DNA from 2 places in the Dyadobacter sp. OTU695 genome. Region 1 is predicted to be linked to the other one. Evidence: riboswitches for the same ligand, from Rfam matches in the RefSeq annotation. Region 1 holds a riboswitch; the other holds the start of a gene.
What was found. Region 1 has a riboswitch for cobalamin ahead of AAHB90_RS23090 (hypothetical protein). Riboswitches for the same ligand answer to the same signal wherever they lie in the genome.
Positions count from the first base shown of each region.

Region 2: linked by a shared signal. The riboswitch ahead of AAHB90_RS09390 (TonB-dependent receptor plug domain-containing protein) and the one ahead of AAHB90_RS23090 (hypothetical protein) in region 1 are both predicted to bind cobalamin.

Region 1 covers NZ_JASATN010000014.1:42,103-47,636, reverse strand. Annotated here, with positions in the region: gene AAHB90_RS23100 (TonB-dependent receptor plug domain-containing protein) at 1-1,130, opposite strand, end outside; gene AAHB90_RS23095 (hypothetical protein) at 1,134-1,793, opposite strand; cobalamin riboswitch at 1,897-2,157, opposite strand; cobalamin riboswitch at 2,233-2,452, shown strand; gene AAHB90_RS23090 (hypothetical protein) at 2,781-2,981, shown strand; gene AAHB90_RS23085 (cobyrinate a,c-diamide synthase) at 3,145-4,533, shown strand; gene cobN (cobaltochelatase subunit CobN) at 4,530-5,534, shown strand, end outside.
Region 2 covers NZ_JASATN010000003.1:306,820-312,353, reverse strand. Annotated here, with positions in the region: gene AAHB90_RS09405 (thioredoxin family protein) at 1-350, opposite strand, end outside; gene AAHB90_RS09400 (glyoxalase superfamily protein) at 431-793, shown strand; gene AAHB90_RS09395 (DMT family transporter) at 790-1,710, opposite strand; cobalamin riboswitch at 1,775-1,976, shown strand; gene AAHB90_RS09390 (TonB-dependent receptor plug domain-containing protein) at 2,012-3,946, shown strand; gene AAHB90_RS09385 (DUF5074 domain-containing protein) at 3,957-5,033, shown strand; gene AAHB90_RS09380 (tetratricopeptide repeat protein) at 5,085-5,534, opposite strand, start outside.

The sequences.
Region 1 (5,534 bases):
ACCGAATGCCGGCCGAGCTTCCATACATCCTTTACCTGGACGCCTTTCCATGCATTATGCCCTTGTGCGGAACGGAACGGTATAACGGCCTTGCCTGATACATTCTGCGTGTAATTCCGGGTGTTTTCCTCCGATGTATACACCTTTACGCTCGGACTGTGCTGCCCGATCTGCCCGGTTAAGGCAATGTCCAGGGCCTGGCGGTCAACATCTTTGGTGCTCGCTTCCGTACTTCCCGACGAGAGCTCACCGGGTGATTCCACATCCCTCGCCTGGAATTGCTCTCCGCGCACGTCCACACGCCAGTGCTCACTGATCTGATAACCCAGCCTCAGTGCACCCGAGAAGTAATGCAACTTGGTGAATGGCCGCCGTGAACCGTCACCAGTTGTTTCATCGGTTTTTGTCACGGGACGGTCAGCGTAGTTCTTCTGGCCATGTTTGTAGCCCAAAGCATTGCGTAGCCAATTGTCTTCTCCGATTTTGTAATCTTTGGACCTTTCGAGATAGCTGAATGACAAATCATAATCCAGTTTCGGGGTAATATTTCCACCGGTATTGAGCCCTGCCTGCAATGTTTTAAAACTGCCATATTCCAGAAATGCATTTCCTGTGGGCGTACCTTTGGAACGCTGGGTAATAACGTTGATCACGCCGCCCATCGCTTGTGAGCCATACAGCGACGATGCCGGCCCTTTCAGAACTTCAATTCTTTCAATGCCATTTAAATTGATCTGCGAAAGGTTGGTAGCGCCGGCAGGACGTCCGTCGATGAGCAGTAGTGTCCTCTGGTTTAAACCCGAAAATTGCGGGCGGAAACCCCTGATACCGATGCCCGAAGACAAGTTGGGGTACTGGATTACATCCACAGCCGCCGTTTTCCTGACAATGTCGGTCAGGTCCGCAGACGGTGTCATTTGAATATCTTCTTTGGAAATAATGTCCAGCTTTTGAGCAATCTTTTCCTTTTTGGTGTCAAAACGGGTAGCTGTTACGACCACCGGATCGAGCAGTTTCCGGTTCGAGGAGTCGGGGATGCTTTCTTGTGCGAAGGCGGCTGAAATTCCTAAAATTGAGAGAATTGTCCCGCTGGCGAAAGTGCGGGCGGTTTGGTAAAACTGGATATGCATTGGTTAAAATTGAAATGATTCAAAAAGGGTTATCATGCCGATCAGGATTGAGAATGCGCCGACCAGATAGTTGACGATCATCAGAAAACGCTCACGTTTTCCGGCAAAACGGCCGACGGAAAAGGCAAAGAAATAGCCGTAGGCCGACATGGAGAGAATAATGCCGACGCTTTGCAAAATGATGATCCATACGGCGGTCATCGCGTCGCGCGCGGCGAGCGTGAGCGCCACCGTGCATGCCCCGCCCGTGCCTGCGAGGCCATGTACCATTCCTACCCAGAATGACCTGCTGACTTTACGTTCCGCAGGTATTGCGGCAGGCGTCTCAGTTTTGAAATTTCGCCGGATCGCCAGCACTCCCAGCCAGATCATCAGCGGGCCGACCAGCAACTCGACGCGGTCGGCGATATGCAGCGACGTCGTCGATTTGAGCAAGAGCACGAGAATAGCGAACAAAATCAATGTAAACGAATGGCCCAGCGCCCAGTGCGACGATCGCCAGATGAGTTTCCATCGGAGCGCCGGGCGCCGGAGCGCCGGTCGCCGCCGATCAGGATTTTTGTTTTCTTCCGTGGCCAGAACCGAAACCGCGGCCATATGGTCGGGTTCAAAGGAATGTTGCACGCCAAGGAGTAGGGAGTCAATAAGCAGATAATGAATCATTTGGATTTCCGCATAAATAAAAAAATAACTTATGGGAGAATGCAGGGAGTAGCGCGGCTGCGACGCAACCTGCCGTTTCCTCTTGCCTTTCTTCCCGAAAGCAAAACCGGATGATTCAATGGCAGGTCTTCTGGCTCGTTCAGCTCTTGCGCCTTCCCGGGAGTAATGATTGAATGATTGAATGACTGAATGACCGAATATTTTTTATTCAATCATTCAGTCATTCAGTCATTCAAAATTCGATCCCAGTGACATCTTACAAGAGTATCTTTTTGAACTTACAGCAGCGGGTACTGCTCCGGATTTAAACCGGATTCCCTTTTAATCACGCCCGGAGGCGTAAACCAATGAATGTGCAAAGCTATGTGTTTTTGTCGGAGATAAACCAGAAAAATAGCCGAATACCGCTAACTTTACGGCACAATAAGTTCTTTAACATACTTCTCCAACAGGAAAAGGGATTGCGTACCAACGCATTCCAGGGGAATCGTGTGAGAATCACGAGCTGTCGCGCAACTGTGAGGATAATGATTGACCGGGTCGCCGGTGCGATGATGGGATGACCGAATGACTGAATAGAAAATATTCAGTCATTCAGTCATTCGGTCATTCAGTCATTGAACTAAGCCAGAGCACCTGACCTTTCCTTGTTGACAATGCTTTCGCGGTATGAAGCAGGGTCTGGTTTGGATATTCGTCGGGTTTTCACCCGCATCGGCGGTCCGACGCATCGGCGCTCCGACGATCGCCCGGTGGCATTGCTGCCTGGGAATGCCTTTCTTTTTTCTGCTGATTATTTTAACGATCTGTCATCGCACGTCAAATCCTAATTTTTCTGACAGCCTTGATCCTCGAAGGGCTGCGACTGCTGTGGATGATGTTTAGGACTTCGATGCGTTCCGGCTTGATATGGTAGATGACCAGATATTTGCCGTGTTGCAGGTTTCAGTATATACCAGTTTTAGTTGGAATAAAACGACAAATAGGATGATGGAGATATTCGGAAGAACGCTGGTTGATCCGATTGTAAAGTTCCTCTATGAAGACTGTCGCGGAAGAATAGGAGAAAGTTTCGAGGCCGTAAGCGTAAATGTTTTCCAGGCTTTCAACGGCCAGATCGCCAATGACTACCGGGCGAATTTCGACTTCCATTCAGCGATTTTCTGTTTTAAATCCTGCATAGAATGAAATTTACCTTGTTGAGCTTCTTGGACCATACTTTTTACTTCCTCGTCGGTCATCGGTTGACCGGGAAGTGCGTAGTTGGTTTTAAGTGTTTTGGTTTTCCCCATAATCAAAAAAATAAGGATTTAACTCAAAGGAAAATACTTACCCGGAACAAAGCTGCCCAATGAATAATCCAAAATCCAGTTTCCTGATCTCAGCGCCGTCGAGCAATTCGGGCAAAACTACCGTGACCTTGGCATTGTTGCGCGCGTTGCGGGAGCGGGGGCTTGGGGTGCAGGCTTTCAAATGCGGGCCGGATTATATCGATACGATCCACCATAGCACTGCGGCAGGTCGGCCGGGATTAAACCTGGATACTTTTATGGCTTCGGAAGCGCATATGCGCCATGTGTATGCCCATTATGCGTCGCAGGCGGATGTGAGCGTGACCGAGGGTGTGATGGGATTATTCGACGGGGCTGATAGGATGAAGGGTAGTAGTGCGGAGATCGCGGCATTGCTCGATATTCCGGTCGTGCTGGTGATGAATGCGCAATCCATGGCCTATTCGGCGGCGCCGTTGATTTATGGTTTGAAAAATTTTTATCCCGGCATCCGCGTCGTGGGGGCGATTTTCAATTTCGTGAATACCGAATCGCATTACCGGTTTTTGCAGGATGCATGCGCCGATGCGGGCGTGGAGGCTTTGGGTTATTTGCCCAAAAATGAAGCACTACACATCCCGTCCCGGCATTTGGGATTGCACATTTCCGGGGAAACGGATTATGAACAGATTATCAATAGGCTGGCAGAAACTATTCCGCGAACTGTAAACCTGGACCGGCTATTGGAAATTACTTCTGTGAGTGAAGAGCTTGAAAATGAGGGTGTTTTAAGTCGGCAAAATCATTTACCCAAAACAAATAATAAACCGCAAAACCTGCGCATTACGATAGCGCGAGACGAGGCATTTTCCTTTTTGTACGAGCAAAATGTCGAATCCCTGCGTGCCTATGGAGGTATTCAATGGTTTAGTCCCTTGCATGATAGTGTTTTACCTGAAACCGACCTTCTTTACCTGCCGGGCGGTTATCCTGAATTGTTTGCCAGGCAATTGTCGGAAAATCAGACGATGCTCGACAGCATCCGGCAGTACTGCGCAAACGGAGGATTGGCCTACGCCGAATGTGGGGGGCTGATGTACCTGGGCAGGGAGATCACCGACAGCCTGGGCAATGCTTTTAATATGGCGGGAGTGCTCGATCTGGCTACAACGCTCCAAAGCTCAAAAATGACGCTAGGCTACCGGGTAATGCATTGGGACGGGTTGGAAATCAAAGGCCACGAATTCCATTATTCCACTTTGAAAGATGATTCTCTGCAAAACGGGTTTGCCCGGATCACCAATGCGAAGGGTATTCCGGTCGATACGCAGTTTTTTAGGATGCACAATACGTTTGCCTCCTACATACACTTTTACTGGGCCGATAAGCCCGGATTTATTCAACACCTCATCAACGAAACCAACAAGAGTGCCGAAAGCCGAGTGCCGACAGCCGACAGCCACCTATGAAACGCCAGCGCATTACCCGGTCCGACGGAAAGGCCATTAATCTCGTGCAGCGGCGCGGGCATCTTTCCTATTGCTATAATGCATGCTGCTGCGGTCGCGTCGATCGTGGATACGCGCCCATCCCGGTGGAATTGTACAAAAACGAGTGGCTGCGCCGGAAGTTGCGGAATGTGGTGCATATGACCAAAGGTGGTTGCCTGGGCCCGTGTACACTTGCTAACGTGGTAACGTTGCTGTTCGATGGACATTCGGTATGGTTTCATTCCATTAACTACGATTGGCAGATCGTTGCCATTTTTGACTATATCGAAAGCATGGTCAAGGCCGACAGGTACCTTGTGCCGCCTTCGGATCTGGCCGAATATGTATTTCAATTTTACACCTGGAAAGGCTCGGAGCAATCGACAGAACTCGGGCAAACGGCCATCCCGACCGACGGCATTGTGTTCCTCACACACGCGGACACGGACCTGCTCACGCTCGATCGTGCCATGCAGCTCCTGCCGGAAGATTTTCCCAAAACGACGGGCATCAGCCTGATGGCCATCAAAAGCGAAGAACAGATGCAACAGCTTTTGCAAAGGGAAATCGCAGAGGCGAAGATCATTATCATCCGCATTCATGGCAGGTTAAGTGGTATTCCGGGATTCAATGAACTGGTGAAACTGGCCGGGCAGCAGGGCCAGCATCTGATCGTTGTGAGCGGAACAGGTGAGTTAAACCCTGATTTTGCGGCGGTATCGACCGTTTCGCCGGCCATTTTACACGAAACGCTCGCCTATCTGCAAGCCGGAGGTTATAGCAACCTGATTTCGCTGTTGAGCTACCTGTCCGATCATCTGCTGATGACGGGATTCGGGGCGGAAGCGCCCGTGCATTTGCCGGAACACGGTATTTACCATCCCGATTTGCCCGAGTTTGCCGACAAATCCGACTGGTTGAAATACTGTGATCCCGCGTTGGCGACAGTAGGCATTACATTTTACCGGGCACACTGGCTT
Region 2 (5,534 bases), on a different contig from region 1:
CCGCCCTGTTCGAGGTACTTGAACTGCTTGTCACCAAGTTTGATCGTTCCCTTTTGCTCTGCGTCAAGCTTTACGGCATAATATTTCTTATTGATATATTCGGTTACGGCCTTGTCTTTGAACGTTTCACGATCCATGACCTTGCACCATCCGCACCAGTCGGTGTAGACGTCGATCAGAATTTTACGGGGCTCTTTCTGAATTTTGGCATATGCTTCTTCAATGGTCAGCCACTGAATTCCCTCAGCAGGTACCCCTGGGGTTGGCTTGTTGCCGGTATCAGCCTTGAAACCGGCGAGAAATACAAGCATTACCGGAAATATTATCAGCGATGACAGGAGTCGTTTCATGGTAATTTTTTAGATTTCTTATCTTAAACAAGCCTCGGCCTTAAATGATTGCGAGATGCAGGCCTCTAAACAGAATTGACATGGAAGCCCATAAAATCATTCCAATTTTACGCATTTTTGATGAAACCAAAGCAAGGGAGTTTTACATCGGCTGGCTCGGTTTCCAGATCGACTGGGAGCACCGGTATTCGGATGACGCACCACTTTATATGCAAATTTCGCGCGGCGGCCTTACACTTCACTTGTCGGAACACCATGGCGACAGTACTCCCGGCGCTAAAATATTCATCGAATGCACCGGCGTGCGGGATTTCCACAGAGAGCTAAACGAAAAACAATACAAATACAACCGCCCCGGCCTTGAACAGGAACCCTGGGATGCCATTTCGGTCACGGTAATCGACCCGTTTATGAACCGGCTGGCGTTTAACGAGCGGCTTTAAGCTCTTTTGATTTTAGCCAGGGACACCATAATGCCGCCCGCGATGATCAGTAACATGCCCGTCAGCATCGACAGGGAAGGAATAGCTTCTCCCATTAAAAACCCGATTAGCACCGAAAAAAGGATATTGGAATAACCCACCGCAGCGACGCGCCCGGCCTTATCGAACGTGAACGACTGTGTCAGCATTCTTTGTCCCAGGAGCGCAGTAAGCCCCAATGCGAGGAAACCAAGCCATTGATAGGCATTCTGCGGCCATTTGAATGTCCCTATCAGAAAATCGAGGTGTTCCATGGGGTAGTAAGTCCCGACCAGCATCGACAAAATAGGCATAACAATGCCGCTGAGCATAAATGAAAGGATAATCGCCCGGGTATCGTACACGACGCCGAGCTGACGGATCGAGAGGTAGGAGACGGCTGTCAGCAACGCATTCCCCAATCCCAACGCATTGTCCCGCAGGGAAGACGACAGATCAGGCCGGAAGACGAACAAAATACCCGTAAAACCGACGAATATTGCCATCCATTCCTTTCCGTTGAGCGTTTCGCCGATAAGCAGCCAGGAGAAAAGTGCGAGAAATATAGGATAGGTATATTGGTATGTCGATGCGCGCCCGAGCCCGAGGGTCTGGATCGCGTAAAAAAGCATATAAAGTGACAAAGTACCCACTACGCCCCTGAAAATGAGTAGTCCCAGCTTCCCACCCTCCTGCCTCAGCGGCCGTCGCCAGATACTGCTGATGATAAATACTACCCCGACAATATTCCTGAAAAAAACCAGCTGAACAATGTGAAAGTCCCTGCCGAGCCATTTCGAAATCGCCGATGTGAGCGAGAAGAAAAATGCAGCTCCCAGCATAAGGTAGATGCCTTTCAGAGAAGATGAGTTCGAAAAATTTTCGGTAGAAGCGGCCAACGGCAATCGGAATTTGCCACAAAGATAGCGGTTATCCCACACAACCGAAAGTCGGCGGAAATGCCTAACTTTGCTCCTGCTTGGTGCCATAAGCTGCTTCTATCCAGCGATTAGGCTTAATAGGGAATTCCGCGAAAGCCGGAAGCTGTCCCCGCAACTGTAAGTCTGCCAATACGCGTCCGATTCTTCATGCCACTGTCCTGCGACGGGAAGGCTCCGGACGCGAAAGACGAGCCAGGAGACCTGCCAGAGCATTTGATCGGATCGTTTTCGGAGGAAAGACGGAAGATCGCCGCCATCATTGCGATTTAGAGTGATTACCGACCGGAGATTTGTGTGTTACTGGATATTATGGGCAAGTTTTGCACTGGCGTTGCCCGGTTATGCACAAAGAGACTCCATTGAACTTGATCCCGTTACGGTAAGAGCATTTGTACCGGAAAAATTCATGAGCGGCCTCAAAATCCAGCGCATCGATTCCGCCTCGCTTGCTCAGGTACGGTTTCAAAATATCGGCGACGTTTTATCCGCTTACACGCCAGTTGCATTTAAAAACTACGGGCCCGGCCAGCTGAGTACGGCATCCTTCCGCGGCACCTCCGCAAACCATACGGCAGTTCTTTGGAACGGACTCAATATCAATGCCCCTACCCTCGGGCAGACAGATTTTTCGACGATCCCCGTGGCTGGTTTTGATCAGCTTTCGGTACAGTACGGCTCAGCGGCAAGTATTGTCGGTTCCGATGCCGTGGGTGGTAGTATTTTGCTGGGCAGCCGCGCATCTGAAAAGCCATTTCATGTGTCTGTTGGCAGGCAACAGGATACGTTTAACAATCCCCAGACTCAAACCGACGTCCGGTATGCCTGGCCGGTGAACAGCCAATGGGCATTTTCGGGCAAAACGGCGCTTTACGATGGCAGAATGAACAACGAATACCCAAAACCGGTCCGGAATACCTATACGCTTCTGCCTACCGAAACTTTTCAAAAAGGCATTGTGCAGGACCTGTTTTTACATTCACGGAGCGACGAGGAAATCTCTGCACATGTCTGGCTTACCGACAACAAACTAACGCTCACCCCTGACGATGAGCAAGGCCGCGAAATGACCCGAACCACGGCATACCGCACCATGGTCCGCTATCAGGTTCGGACGCTCACGCTCCGCACAGCCTGGGTACGCGACATCATCGATTATGCCAAAGGCGACCTCGCCCGTCCCGACCATTCGGTAACTGATAAGTTTTCTTCAAGAATCGAAAAGGACTTTACATTAAATCTTGGAAGCAATGTTAATCCTGTTTCGGTCAAAACCGGGGGAGAATGGACGCATTACCGCTCGCGTGTGCCCGGGTACGCACAGTCGCCCGCGACCGAGAATCGCACTGATTTTTTCTTGCTGACCCGCTGGCAACCGGCGGATCGGGTGACGGCATCCGTTAATCTCAGGCAAGGGCTCGTTACCGGCTTCAATCCGCCATTCACGCCATCCATTGGTTTGGAATACCGTTTAATTCAAAAAACACTTTACAACCTTTTGCTGAAAGGCTCTTATGGCCGGAGTTACCGTGTTCCTACTTTGAACGAACGTTACTGGAAGGACCTTGGGAATCCTGAGATCCGTCCCGAAACAGGCTGGAACAAAGAGCTTGCCCTCGAACAGACATTCAAAGCGGCATTTGGCGGCACACTGCGTACCTCAGCGACTTTTTATCACAACCGCATCAAAGACTGGACTTACTGGAACCCTTCCAGAAACTACCGCGTGGAAAACCTGCAACAGGTGCTGGCGAGGGGAATCGAATTGCAGTTAAATTATCACCGCCAAAGTGGCTCCTGGCAAACCGGACTGGATGCCGGTTACGCATTCAATAGAAGCGGCCAGGAAAAAGCCTATGATAATTATTCGCAGGATATCGTGGGTAAGCAGCTGGTATTTGTACCGGAGCATTCAGCCAATGCCAATGCATTCGTCCAATTCAAAGCCATGAGGGTTACAGGCCAGTTGCAGGCGGCTGGCAAGCGCTATACAACTTTCGACAATTCACAGTTCCTCGATGGATATGGCCTGGTGAACCTGCTTGCTGCGACGACCTTTACGCTCGACAAATTCAGGTTGGTTTTACAGGGGCAGGTACGTAATGTCACCGACACGTTTTATTTAAATGTCAGAAATAATGCGATGCCGGGAAGAAGTTTTGCATTAAGTTTAACCTTTAGTTACGATTCTCAATAAATCAATGAAAATGAAAAAACAGTTAGCCAGTTCATTAGCAATAGCCTTTTCAACCCTTGCGGTATGGTCCTGTAACCAAAGCGACCCAGCTCCGAAGGGCGATTATGTGAGTGGTGTTTTTGTAATGAATGAGGGTAATTTCTCCCAGAACAACGGTGCGATTTCCTATTTCGCACGGGAAAACACCACTGCTACCGCCGACATTTTTGCCATAGCAAATGGAACGGCGTTGAAGGGCGGCGTGCAGGATTACGCGGCCTCCGAAGAACAAGGCATTATCCTCGTCGATAACTCAGCGGCGGGCCAGGATAAGGTGCAGTTCGTAGAGCGCTACACTTTCAAAGATGAAGGTTCGATCGGCGCACCGGATATCGAGAATCCCCGCGAAGTAGTGATCGTCGGCAGAAAGGCATATGTTTCGTGCTGGGGAACCGACGTTGCCAAGTATTCGACCGGCTACATTGCGGTTATCGACCTTACTACCAAAAAGGTTACTAAAAAGATTAATGTGGCCGACGGACCAGAAAACCTGGTCTACGCTAATGGCAAACTTTACGTTGGAACTACCCAATGGGGTGCCGGAAGCAAGCTGGCGATTATCAATACGACTTCCGATGAATCTACATCTCCGATTGCCACATCAGGCAGTGCCAACCCCGTGGGCATCGATGCTAACGGGAAATTATGGGTAAATACCGGCGATAAGATGCTGCGCATTAATACCGAAACCAATGCAACCGAAGCAACGCTGGCTATCGCTACCGGCGGTAGTAAAACACCAGGTAATTTTACATTCAGCAATGACCTGAAGTCAATTTTCTTCGTGCTTTCGTGGTACGATGATGCTTTTAAAGAGCATGGCGCCACCTATAAGTTCTCCATTTCCGATACGCAGATCGCCATGGTAACGCCTCTTATCCCGCGTCCATTCGTCGGTCTTGCGGTCGATCCGTCGCAGGGATTGCTTTACGCAGGCGTGAGCCCATCGTACACGCAGGCAGGCTACGCAGTGCGCTACCGCGCAGATGGGAGCGTGGTGGATTCGATCAAGGTAGGCATCGCGCCGACAGGCTTCTTCTTCCAATGACATAAAAAAAGTCTCCCGCTTGGGAGACTTTCATTTTTTTAACCGCCAGCCCTATTTAAAAAATCCTTGCGGATCGGGCAACTTGGCTTTTAGAAGTTCTACGAAGTCGAGATTCAGCTGGTTGAAATCCAGCGTTCGCCCCTTGTGCAAATGATCCCACGACTTGTCGAGCTCGTTGAGATTATAATGCAGTAATGCCAGATTGTATTGGCCGAGCGCGTAGGTAGAATCAATGGAAACCGCACGTTTCAGCAATTCAGCCGCCTCATCCAACTCCTCTTTGCGGCTGGTAATCGCGTACAGTTTGAGTTCAACCGTCGATAAATCCACCAGCAGCGGTACATTGTCTCCTTGCAGGCTTACGCCCTTGCTCAGCATTCTTTTGGCGTCCACCCAGTTTTCGCGCTGGTACGATACAACTCCAAGCCCCCAGTAAGCCTCCACATTCTTGTCGTTCAACAATTGGGCGAGATTGAAGCGGTAGCAGGCTGTGTCCAGAGA